4 regions of the Staphylococcus sp. SUC_1.2 genome follow, and region 4 is predicted to be linked to each of the others. Evidence: riboswitches for the same ligand, from Rfam matches in the RefSeq annotation. Region 4 holds a riboswitch; each other region holds the start of a gene.
What was found. A riboswitch is a leader RNA that binds a small molecule or an ion and turns the genes downstream of it on or off. The one in region 4 is predicted to bind S-adenosylmethionine.
Positions count from the first base shown of each region.

Region 1: linked by a shared signal. The riboswitch ahead of NR218_RS11655 (methionine ABC transporter ATP-binding protein) and the one ahead of NR218_RS05540 (methionine ABC transporter ATP-binding protein) in region 4 are both predicted to bind S-adenosylmethionine.
Region 2: linked by a shared signal. The riboswitch ahead of NR218_RS04375 (MetQ/NlpA family ABC transporter substrate-binding protein) and the one ahead of NR218_RS05540 (methionine ABC transporter ATP-binding protein) in region 4 are both predicted to bind S-adenosylmethionine.
Region 3: linked by a shared signal. The riboswitch ahead of metK (methionine adenosyltransferase) and the one ahead of NR218_RS05540 (methionine ABC transporter ATP-binding protein) in region 4 are both predicted to bind S-adenosylmethionine.

Region 1 is NZ_JANJPM010000045.1:1,473-4,681, forward strand. It holds gene NR218_RS11650 (methionine ABC transporter permease) at 1-652, opposite strand, end outside; gene NR218_RS11655 (methionine ABC transporter ATP-binding protein) at 645-1,670, opposite strand; SAM riboswitch class I at 1,755-1,860, opposite strand; gene NR218_RS11660 (thioredoxin family protein) at 1,918-2,214, opposite strand; gene NR218_RS11665 (toprim domain-containing protein) at 2,207-2,593, opposite strand; gene gcvH (glycine cleavage system protein GcvH) at 2,785-3,165, opposite strand.
Region 2 is NZ_JANJPM010000008.1:69,271-72,479, reverse strand. It holds gene NR218_RS04380 (aspartate aminotransferase family protein) at 1-566, opposite strand, end outside; gene NR218_RS04375 (MetQ/NlpA family ABC transporter substrate-binding protein) at 769-1,584, opposite strand; SAM riboswitch class I at 1,693-1,799, opposite strand; gene NR218_RS04370 (hypothetical protein) at 1,947-2,372, shown strand; gene NR218_RS04365 (LPXTG cell wall anchor domain-containing protein) at 2,539-3,177, shown strand.
Region 3 is NZ_JANJPM010000022.1:7,209-10,417, forward strand. It holds gene NR218_RS08470 (hypothetical protein) at 1-184, opposite strand, end outside; gene metK (methionine adenosyltransferase) at 278-1,474, opposite strand; SAM riboswitch class I at 1,590-1,700, opposite strand; gene pckA (phosphoenolpyruvate carboxykinase (ATP)) at 1,865-3,209, shown strand, end outside.
Region 4 is NZ_JANJPM010000011.1:67,654-70,862, reverse strand. It holds gene NR218_RS05560 (arsenate reductase family protein) at 1-28, shown strand, start outside; gene gcvH (glycine cleavage system protein GcvH) at 121-501, shown strand; gene NR218_RS05550 (toprim domain-containing protein) at 638-1,024, shown strand; gene NR218_RS05545 (thioredoxin family protein) at 1,017-1,316, shown strand; SAM riboswitch class I at 1,371-1,475, shown strand; gene NR218_RS05540 (methionine ABC transporter ATP-binding protein) at 1,560-2,585, shown strand; gene NR218_RS05535 (methionine ABC transporter permease) at 2,578-3,209, shown strand, end outside.

The sequences.
Region 1 (3,209 bases), on a different contig from region 4:
GAATTATAAATACGATAATTAAAATAAATACAGTTGAAACTAAAATGACATCGTTTTGGTTACGAGTGAAACCTGTTAAGTAAGCTAAGTTACCTAAACCACCTGCACCAATTACACCTGCAATTGCAGTAGAACCAACTAATGCGATTGCTGTTACAGTAATACCTGAAACTAGTGCTGGCATTGCCTCAGGTAGTAATACTTTTCGGACAACTGTCCAAGTACTAGCTCCCATTGACCAAGCCGCTTCGATAACACCTTTATCTATTTCTTTGAAGGCAATTTCTACTAATCTTGCATAGAATGGTGCTGCACCAATAACTAGAGCTGGTAAGGCACCAGTTGGACCACTTATTGTTCCAAGGATCACACTTGTAAATGGAATTAATAACAAGATTAAAATGATAAATGGAATCGCTCGGAATAAGTTAACAATAAATGAAACGATGCTATAAAAGACTCTAGCACCTTTAGAATTACTCTTAGCTGATAAGAATAATAATACTCCTAAAATCAATCCAAAAATAAATGCGAAAATAGTTGAAACTACAGTCATATATAATGTTTCATAAATGGCTTGCCATACTTCAGGCCATTGGACGTTAGGCATTGTAATCATCTCTTTAAAAATATCACCATAAGATTTATCCATGCTTAACCACCTCCACATTTACATGTTGCTGATGTAAATCTTCTTTAAATGTCTCAAACTCTGTTTCAGCAATATGTGGAATATGAACCACCAAGAACCCGACAGAACCACCACGGGTATTTTTTATGTTTGCTTCAAGAATATTTATATCAATGTTATGCGTTTTACTTATGTAAGATACAACTGGTTCAGTCGTATTACCACCATTGAAATTAAGTCTAACAATGTATGCATCTGAATCTAATGGTTCTAGATGTTTGATTGATTCTTCAAAATCATCATCCAAATCATCTTTCACAAATCGTCTTGTAACTTCATGTTGTGGATTTTCAAATACTTGCGTTACTTTACCTTGCTCAATTACACGTCCACTTTCCATAACGGCTACTTCATCACAAACACGTCTGATAACATGCATTTCATGAGTGATAATCACGATTGTAAGGTTTTCACGTTCTTTAATTTTTAGCAGTAGGTCTAAAATCTCATCTGTTGTTTGTGGATCTAATGCGCTTGTAGCTTCGTCACATAAGAGGACGTCAGGTTCATTAGCCAAAGCTCTTGCAATACCCACACGTTGTTTCTGCCCACCTGATAATTCTGATGGATAAGCATTTTCTCTGCCATTTAAACCAACAAGGTCAATTAATTCTTTCGCCCTTTCATTTGCTTTGGTTTTAGAATACCCTGCAATTTCTAAAGGGAACGTGATATTTCGAAGTACTGTTCGTGACCATAATAAATTAAAGTGTTGGAATACCATACTTACTTTTTGTCGTTTTCTTCTTAATTCTGCTTTTGAAAGTTTGTTAATATTATCGCCATCTATAATAATATCGCCAGAAGTAGGTTCTTCTAAATTATTGAACATTCTGATTAACGTACTTTTACCAGCACCAGAGAATCCGATAACTCCGAAAATAGAGCCCGTTTCTATATTTAAGTTAACGTTATCAACTGCTAGTACATCTTTATCTTTAGTGTGATAACGTTTTACAACTTGATTTAACTCAATCACGTTTAGTGCCTCCTTAAAAATCATTATGTAATTAAAAAATGCTTTCTCACTTTAGCAAAGTTGAGAAAGCATTGATTCATCTTTCTCTCATCTTCTAAAGTAATCAACTTTATGTGAATTGGCACCATTTCTATAACTAGACGGTTGCCGGGCTTCATAGGGCACATCCCTCCACCTCTCTTGATAAGAATTTTCGCACTATTTAATTAATTTATATCCTACCATTGCACTATAATTTCGTCAATAATTATTTTAACTTTTCTAACAAATAAGGAACAGATTGAAAAGCATAGATTCTATCTATTTCTATATCTTTATTCATTACTATTAGAACAGGAACTGACATAATTTTGTTACGCTCACTATATTTAGGATGGTAATTCAAATCGATTTTTTTAACGGGTAATTGTAGTATTTCATTCGCAATATCTAGCATTCGCTCTGACATTTTACAAGTACCACACATCGGTGTGTATCCAAAAATTAGATGTTTTTCTTTATTAAAATTCTCACAAATATCTTCTATTTCTACAGATTTACTCATGCATGATTACTAACCTTTCAGTCGTTAAATTAGGAATTAGACGTTTCTCTTTACGAACTGTAAAACCATGTTTACTCAATACATGCGCAAGATAATTCTTTGGGCATCTAGCTACCTCACAAAATGTTTTATCCACATAGATATGTTCACATTCGCTAAGATGACGTTTAAACCATTTTCTTATCTTTTCACCTTCGTCATCTGAGTCTGCTAGAACAAAGACTTGCTTTTCATATAATGTTTCAATCATGTCATCTAATTTATCAATACTCATTGTACCATGCGTACAAATAATATTTATAGGTTCAGCGATGACTTGTTGTACTCTCTTCTTATCAGATTTGCCTTCAACAATAATAACTTTATTTAAAATTGCCATGATAATCCACCTTCTAAGTCGATAATAAACAATCAGTTACTTTTTCACATAACGCTAATAGATTAAACATTATTTACGATTACTTAACATTTTATATCAACAAAGTATAAATTTTAAAATTTGTTGATTATTATTTACAAAAAATAGGCAAAATAAAAACTCCATGACCGCAATCAAGGAGTTTAAATTAATTATTCACCAATCATTTCTTTGTATTGATCAGCTGATAATAAATCATCTAATTGGCTTTCATCGCTAAGTTCAACTTTAACCATCCATGCTTTCTCATATGGTGATTCGTTAACAAACTCAGGACTATCTTCTAATTCTTCATTTGATTCAACAACTTTACCAGATACTGGCGCATATAATTCAGAAACAGTTTTAACTGATTCTACACTACCAAAAGTATCCCCTTCGTTGATTTCGTCATCAACTTCTGGTAATTCAACGAATACGATATCACCTAATTCACCTTGTGCGTATTCAGTAATACCAATTGTTACTGTGTTGCCTTCAACTTTTACCCATTCATGTTCTTTAGAATATTTTAATTCGCTCGGTACTGCCACGAGAATCCCCTCCTAAAATTAATTACAATTTAATGATGCCATAC
Region 2 (3,209 bases), on a different contig from region 4:
TCAACAGTGTTTGATTTAGATTGTTCAAACATCCCTCTGTATTTATCTGGAAATGGAATATGATAAAAACCATTTAATAAAGGGCCATAATGTTTACGCATATTTAAACTGATAGTCGACATTGATAACGCTCCAAATGTAGAGCCATGATAAGCATTTGTAAAGCTGATAATATAGGGTCGTCCTGTATAAGCACGTGCAAATTTGATAATACCATCATTCGCATCCGAACCACTCAAACCAAATGTGACACGTTTTTCATAATCACCTGGCGCAATATCGCATAACTTTTTAGACAGTTTCACTAAAGGCTCGTGATACATATATGCGGGGGTATAATGAATAAATTTATCTACTTGCTTTTTAATCGCCTCTGTTACCTGTTTTGGTGCATGACCCACATTTTGTGAGCTTGCACTAGCTAACAAATCGATGTATTCTTTTCCATCTATATCTACTAAAGTTGCTCCATATCCATGATCAATCACTAATGGATAATATTTTATACGTCCTGAAGTAGCAAAATACTTACTATCTTCTTTTATCATATCCTCTGCTTTACTCAAATTGACTCATCCTCTCCCAAAGTATCAACAACTTATATCTAACTTTCTTTATTGACTTCAATTCTTGTGATAATAATCAATATCTTACTAATAATTGTCAGATTTGTAAATATTTTCAGAAAAATTAAAATATATTGTTTCTATCTTTTAAACAATGATAAATATAAATCATAAAAGGCCTCTAATAGAGACCTTTTATGACTTATTTGTTTTCGTATGGAATAACATCATCGCCATATTCTTTTTTAATATACGCTTTGATTTCTTTAGATTGCATAACTTTTAATAATGTTTGGAATTTTTCATCATTTTTATGACCTTCTTGAACGGCAATCGTATTCGCAAATGGTGATGATTTACCTTCCATAACAATAGCATCTTTAGATGGTTTTAAACCATTATCAAGCGCATAGTTTGAATTTATAATGACTGCAGCTCCTTCACCATTCTTATATGTTTTTGGTAAAAACTCTGCACCTTGTTGATGGTTAAATTTCAAGTGTTTTTTATTTTCAACAATATCCTCAAATTTTGCATTTTCAATTTTAACGCCTTTTTTTAATTTAATTAATCCTTCATTAACAAAGAAAGATAAAAAACGTCCTTCTTCTGCAGGATTATTAGAAACGTAAATCGTCGATCCATCTGGAATGTCTTTTAAATTTTTATATTTTTTACTATATACACCCATAGGCGTTGTAAACACTTTACCTAATTCTTCAATTTTATAACCATGACTTTTCTTTTCAGCATTCAAATATGGGACATGTTGGAAGAAGTTCGCATCAACATCGCCTTTATCTAATAATTTATTAGGCACCTTATAATCATTAACTTCTTTGACTTCTAAATCATATCCTTTTTTCTTCATTTCTTCCTTAGCTTTTTTTAACACATCACCATGAGGTGCTGGCGACGCTGCTACGGTAATTTTTTTATTATCTTCTTTCTGATTTCCACAAGCTGCTAGCGTTATCGTTACTAACAAAATACTGATCATACCTATTAATTTTTTCATATGTATTGACACCTTTTTATAAATTTTCAATTCTCATTTCCTCTTACTAGATATGTAAAGACATAAAAAAATACTTTCAACTATTAAGAGAAAGCATCGACACACTTTCTCTCATCTTCTAAAGTATGATTAACTTTATGTGAATTAGCACCATGTCATACAATGACGGTTGCTGGGTTTCGTAGGGCACATCCCTCCACCACTCTTGATAAGAGTTAATAGATTATTGAATTATTAATAACTTATCATTGATTTAAACTTTGGTCAACATGTTTTTTCAATATTCTAAAAATTTAAAAAGTGTTAAATCAAATATTTCAGGGAATATTCTTATAGTATGTATATAAGAAGGAAGGAAAATTATGATCCGTTATTTTTATCATTGTCTTAGTGCTTTAGTTATAAGTATTATCTTATTAATTACAATGACTATCATGGATGGCATAGTTCAATCGACTCATCTTACTTTATTGTTAATTAACATCGATTTCTTAATTGATCCAAGCAAAACGCCGTTATTATTAGAACTAGCCATTCATGTTTTTATAGGATGGTTAATATATTTTATTTTCTTACTTATTTATCACGTCTTTAAACCATTATATAAAATAAGTTATGTCTTATTAATGATTGTTTTTGCCTTTCTTTATCCGTCACTCGTCGTTATGGCAAAGCGTTCATTCTTTCACTTTAGCTGGAATGAATACGGTTTATGGATGATTGCTCATATTATTTTTATAATTTTAATGGCTTGTTCCATTCCATATTTTTCTAAAAAGAAGTATTAATGTCCTATATAAATCATGTGATAAATATTGATTTAATGTTTACAAATTATTTATTCTTTAAGTTAAGTTAAAGATTTATTATGTTTTTTTTTAAATCCCTGTTTCTGATCTATTCAAATGCTACACTCTAGTTGTAATTGATCATGAATGAAATGGGGTTTTCATTATGAAGAAAGTATCTTTCGTTGCATCTACACTTTTAACAAGTACAATGCTACTTACAACGACTCAATCTGTAGAAGCACATACTACTAACTTAGTGACTAAAGAAAATGCTAAACAAATTGCTACAGATGCATTATCTAATAGTGGAGGTAATCCAAACCTACAACGACTTGGTCGTACTGTTGACAAAGGCGCATACTTTGAAATTATAAGTCATAATAGATTAAATGAAGGCAGTGGAATGTATAAAGTTCATAAAAATGGCGAAGTTGAGTACAAAAATGGTAGATATAGTGACTTTAATCAACTTCAAGATACACGCATTCATGCAGAATCAGGTATCGCTAAAGCCGCTAAAACAACCTCTTCTAATCATAAACAAGTTCATTCTGTTGATTGTGCACGTGAACTCAACCGTTATTATGTAGGAACGGTTGCTTCTTCTGAGGTGCCATCATCTAAGTCACTTAAAGATACTCAAACATCACAATCTTCTGTTAAAACACTCCCAAGTACTGGAGACGTTACACAACAATACTCAACTCAACTTCTAGCCTCACTTCTATTAGTTATGGGAACTTCATTATTACTGAAACGAAAACATCATAGTCATTCTTATTTATCTACTGAACATTTCTAATAAATAAAAAAAGGAATGCGTCAAGGAATTCA
Region 3 (3,209 bases), on a different contig from region 4:
GTTCTTTCTCTAGGGCTTCGTCATGTGACGCTTTCATTTGCTTTTCTTTTAAGTCGTATTCTTCTTTTGTTTTCTGTTTAATATTGTTTTTACTTTTAAGTGTAACTAAGAATAATATTAAACAGATAATTGCAACTACAATTGCTACGATTAAACCAATTTCGATTGGTCCAAATGAATTCATTAAATCAACGCTCCTTTAATCTATCAGTAAATCTAATTATAATGGAAACTATCTATAATTTCGACAATTTCTTTATATTATTTAAAGCGTTTATTAAGCTTGAACAGCATCTTTTAATACATTGACTTTATCTAATTTCTCCCATGGTAACAATACATCTGTTCTACCAAAGTGACCATAAGCAGCAGTTTGTTTGTATATAGGATGCTTTAAATCTAACATTTTAATGATACCTGCTGGACGTAAATCAAAGTTAGCTCTAACAGCTTCAACAAGTTGAGCTTCAGAAACTTTGCCCGTTTTAAATGTATCAATTGAAATTGAAACTGGTTCAGCCACGCCAATAGCATAAGCAAGTTGTACTTCACATTGGTCTGCTAGTCCTGCAGCAACAATATTTTTAGCTACATATCTTGCCGCATAAGCTGCTGATCGGTCTACTTTAGTTGGGTCTTTACCACTAAAGCAACCTCCTCCATGACGTGCATAACCACCATAAGTATCAACAATGATTTTACGTCCTGTTAATCCAGCATCACCTTGAGGTCCACCGATAACAAATCTTCCAGTAGGATTGATAAAGAATTTCGTTTCATTATCAATTAATCCTTCAGGAACTGTTGGGTATATGACATGTTCTTTAATGTCACTTTGAATTTGTTCTAATTCAATGTCATCCGCATGTTGAGATGATACTACAATCGTGTCAATACGCTTAGGTTTATCTGATTCGTCGTATTCAACTGTTACTTGAACTTTACCATCCGGTCTTAAATAGTTTAAAATTCCATCTTTACGTACATCAGATAAACGTTTAGCTAATTGATGAGATAAAAAGATAGGTAAAGGCATATATGTTTCTGTTTCATTTGTAGCATATCCGAACATTAAACCTTGGTCACCGGCACCAGTAGCTTCAATCTCTTCTTCTGAAATATCATTTCTGTATTCAAGTGCTTTGTCAACACCTTGTGCAATATCAGGTGACTGCTCATCGATTGCAGTTAAAACTGCCATAGTTTGGTAATCATAGCCATATTTAGCACGAGTATAGCCAATACCTTTAATTGTTTCTCTTACAACTTTAGGGATATCTACATAGGTTGATGTAGATATTTCACCTGAAATTAGAGCCATTCCAGTTGTTACAGTAGTTTCACAAGCAACACGTGCATTGGGGTCATCTTTTAAGATTTCATCTAAAATGGCATCAGATACTTGGTCAGCAATCTTATCTGGATGTCCTTCTGTCACTGATTCTGAAGTAAATAAACGTTTATTGTAAGTCATGATTTGCTCCTTTTATAACTATATTTACGAAAATTCTCTTTTAAATGTGAGCTCAAAAATAAAAGAGCCTTCTTCACTATTCAAGACAGAGAGAAGGCTCTTAAACGTCCATTCGCTCTTATCGTTCAGACGAATATATGTCTGCAAACGGTTTGGCACCTTTCTTTTAAAAAAGAGGTTGCTGGGTTTCATTGGGTCCATGTCCCTCCACCACTCAGGATAAGAGAATCCGTTAAGAACTATACTACCTAATTCATTTATTAATGTCAATTTTGTTTTTAAATGGTTTTTGTTTTTTCCAGGTGGAATAATTACGGCATTATGTTATACTATTTTCATGTAAAGGCTTACAATATTGAATTTCTATAACACACGCTGGAGGGATTGGGTATGTCAGTAGATACATACGGCGAAACACCTAAAATTAAAAAATTATTGGAAAAAGAAAGCTCTCTTTTTCAGCTTTCAACAACTCAACTTTATTACAAAATTATGGATAATAATGAAGGAGAATTAACTGAACTTGGTGCTATCAATGCGAGCACAGGTAAATACACTGGACGTTCACCTAAAGATAAATTCATTGTTACAGAACCTTCTTATAAAGATAATATTCATTGGGGAGATATCAACCAACCTATCGATGAAGAAACTTTCTTAAATCTCTACTCTAAAGTTTTAGACTATCTTGATAAAAAAGACGAACTTTACGTTTTTAATGGTTATGCAGGTAGTGACAAAGACACACAATTGAAACTTACAGTTATCAATGAACTTGCATGGCACAACCTTTTTGCTCAAAACATGTTTATCCGCCCAGATTCTAAAGAAGAAGCTAGTAATATAAAACCTAACTTCACAATTGTTTCAGCACCTCACTTTAAAGCTGATCCTGAAGTTGATGGAACTAAATCTGAAACTTTTGTTATCATTTCATTCAAACATAAAACCATTTTAATTGGTGGTACAGAGTATGCTGGTGAGATGAAAAAAGGTATCTTCTCAGTAATGAACTATTTGCTTCCAATGCAAGATATTATGAGTATGCATTGTTCTGCGAATGTTGGAGATAAAGGAGACGTAGCCTTATTCTTCGGATTATCAGGTACAGGTAAAACAACTTTATCAGCAGCACCTGATAGAAAATTGATTGGTGATGATGAACACGGTTGGAATAAAAACGGTATTTTCAATATTGAAGGTGGTTGTTACGCAAAAGCAATCAACCTTTCTAAAGAAAAAGAACCTCAAATTTATAACGCGATTCAATACGGTACTATATTAGAGAATACTGTGGTTAACGAGCGTGGTGTTGTTGATTTCGATGATAATTCATATACTGAAAATACACGTGCTGCCTATCCAATTCATCACATTGATAATATTGTATTACCATCTAAAGCAGCACATCCTAATACAATAATTTTCTTAACTGCTGACGCATTTGGTGTACTTCCACCTATTGCTAAATTAACTAAATCTCAAGCGATGTACCATTTCTTAAGTGGTTTCACTTCTAAATTAGCTGGAACTGAGCGTGGCGTTACTGAACCAGAACCATCATTCTCAACTTGTTTTGGTGCACCTTTCTTACCACTTAATCCTAATAAATATGCAGATTTATTAGGTGAACTAATAGATAAACATGATGTTGATGTATACTTAGTTAACACTGGATGGACTGGTGGTAAATATGGCGTAGGTAGACGTATTAGTCTACATTACACTCGTTATA
Region 4 (3,209 bases):
AGAACAATACAAAGATGTATGGTTATAGAAAGTATAATCACAACTTTTAATATTAATAGTTGAATGAAAACTTACGGTATGGCATCATTAAATTGTAATTATTTTTAGGAGGGGATTTTCGTGGCAGTACCGAGCGAATTCAAATATTCTAAGGAACATGAATGGGTTAAAGTTGAAGGAAATACGGCAACAATTGGTATTACTGAATACGCGCAAGGTGAATTAGGAGACATCGTATTTGTCGAATTACCAGATGTCGATGATGAAATTAATGAAGGGGATACATTTGGTAGTGTTGAATCAGTAAAAACAGTATCTGAATTGTATGCACCTGTTTCTGGGAAAATTGTTGAAACAAACGACGAATTAGAAGATAGTCCAGAATTTGTTAATGAATCACCTTATGAAAAAGCATGGATGGTAAAAGTTGAATTAAGTGACGAAAGTCAATTAGATGAATTACTATCAGCTGAACAATACTCTGAAATGATTGGCGAATAATTTTTTAAAACTCCTTGATATTAAATCTAGGAGTTTTTTATATAATTATATTAATTATCTGTAAATTGTGTTTATATTCATCAATAACGTGAAAAAGTAAATGATTGTTTAATATCGACTTAGAAGGTGGATGAACATGGCAATTTTAAATAAAGTTATCATTGTTGAAGGTAAATCTGATAAGAAGAAAGTGCAACAAGTCATTGCTGAACCTGTAAATATTATTTGTACACATGGTACAATGAGTATCGACAAACTAGACGATATGATAGAAACGTTATATGGAAAACAGGTCTATATTCTTGCCGATTCAGATGATGAGGGCGAAAAAATTAGAAAGTGGTTTAAACGTTATTTAAGTGAAAGTGAACATATCTATGTAGATAAAACATATTGTGAAGTCGCACGTTGTCCCAAAAATTATCTTGCTCATGTATTGAGTAAATACGGATTTAACGTAAAAAAAGAGAAAAAACTTATACCTAATTTAAGTTCTGAAAGGTTAGTACTTGTGAATGAATAATTCTATTAAAATCGAAGATATCAAAGAACACTTTGATAAAGATAAACATTTAATATTTGGATATACTCCTATGTGTGGAACATGTAAGATTTCAGAGCGCATGCTAGATATTGCAAATGATATCGAACAATTACCACTTAAAAAAATTGATTTAAATTTCCATAAGTATTTTAGTGAAGAATATAAAATTATGTCTGTACCTGTACTGTTAATTATGGATAAGGATAAAGAGGTAGATAGAATCTATGCATTTCAATCTGTGCCATATTTGTTAGAAAAGTTAAAAAAATGATTGACGAATTATTAGTACAGTGATAGGATATAAATTAATTAAATAGTGCGAAAACTCTTATCGAGAGAGGTGGAGGGATGTGCCCTACGAAGCCCGGCAACCGTCTATAATAGAAATGGTGCCAATTCACATAAAGTTTAATACTTTAGAAGATGAGAGAAAGATAATTTTAAATGCTTTCTCATCTCTCTAGGTGGGGAAGCATTTTTTAATTACATAAGGAATTTAAGGGAGGCACTTAACGTGATTGAGTTAAATCAAGTTGTTAAACGCTATCACACAAAGAACAAAGATGTACTAGCAGTAGATCACGTTGACTTGAATATAGAATCAGGCTCAATTTTTGGAGTGATTGGGTTTTCTGGTGCTGGTAAAAGTACGTTAATTCGAATGTTTAATAATCTAGAAGAACCGACTTCAGGGGATATCATTATAGATGGAGACAATATTAACAAACTTTCTAAGTCAGATTTGAGAAAAAAACGACAAAAAGTAAGTATGATTTTCCAACATTTTAATTTGTTATGGTCACGTACTGTCATTAGTAATATTATGTTCCCACTAGAAATAGCTGGAGTATCTCGTGCAGAAGCAAAACAAAGAGCTTTAGAACTTGTAGAGTTGGTCGGTTTAAAAGGTCGTGAAAAAGCTTATCCTTCAGAATTATCAGGTGGTCAAAAACAAAGAGTTGGGATTGCTCGTGCATTAGCGAATGATCCGAATGTCTTATTATGTGACGAGGCTACAAGTGCGCTAGATCCACAAACAACGGATGAAATTTTAGATTTACTATTAAAAATAAAAGAAGAAAGAAATCTAACGATTGTGATTATTACACATGAAATGCAAGTGATTAGACGCATATGTGATGAAGTTGCAGTGATGGAAAATGGGCGTGTTATTGAGCAAGGTAAAGTTGATGAAGTATTTGAAAATCCTCAACATGAGGTGACAAAACGATTTGTGAAAGACGATTTAGACGACGATTTTGAAGATTCAATTAAACATCTAGAACCATTAAACAAAGACGCTTATATTGTAAGGTTGAATTTCAACGGTAATAATACCACACAACCTGTTGTATCTGATATTACGCGAACGCAGAATATTGAATTAAATATTTTGGAAGCAAATATTAAAAATACACGTACAGGTTCAGTTGGATTTTTAATTGTACACATTCCACATATTAGTGAAGATGGATTTAATACATTCGTAACTGAGTTACATAAAGAACACGTAAATGTGGAGGTGATTAAACATGGATAAATCATATGGTGATATCTTCCATGAAATGATTACTATGCCTAATGTGCAATGGCCTGAAGTTTGGCAAGCAATTTATGAAACACTTTATATGACTATAGTGTCAACCATTTTTGCTTTTATCTTTGGCTTAATCTTAGGCGTGTTGCTTTTCTTATCAGCTAAAAGTGACGCACCTGGAGCTAAGATTTTCTATACGGTAGTTTCATTTATAGTTAACTTGTTCCGTGCGATTCCATTTATTATTTTAATTTTGTTATTAATTCCGTTCACAAGTGTATTATTAGGTACAATTAGTGGACCGACGGGAGCACTTCCAGCATTAATCATTGGTGCTGCACCGTTCTACGCAAGACTAGTTGAAATCGCATTTAAAGAAATCGATAAAGGCGTTATTGAAGCAGCATGGTCTATGGGTGCAAATACTTGGACAGTCGTTCGAAAAGTATTGCTTCCAGAAGCAATGCCAGCACTTGTTTCAGGTATTACAGTAACTGCTATCGCTTTAGTTGGTTCAACTGCTATTGCCGGCGTTATTGGTGCAGGTGGTTTAGGTAACTTAGCTTACTTAACTGGTTTTACACGTAACCAAAACGACGTCATTCTAGTGTCAACCGTATTTATTTT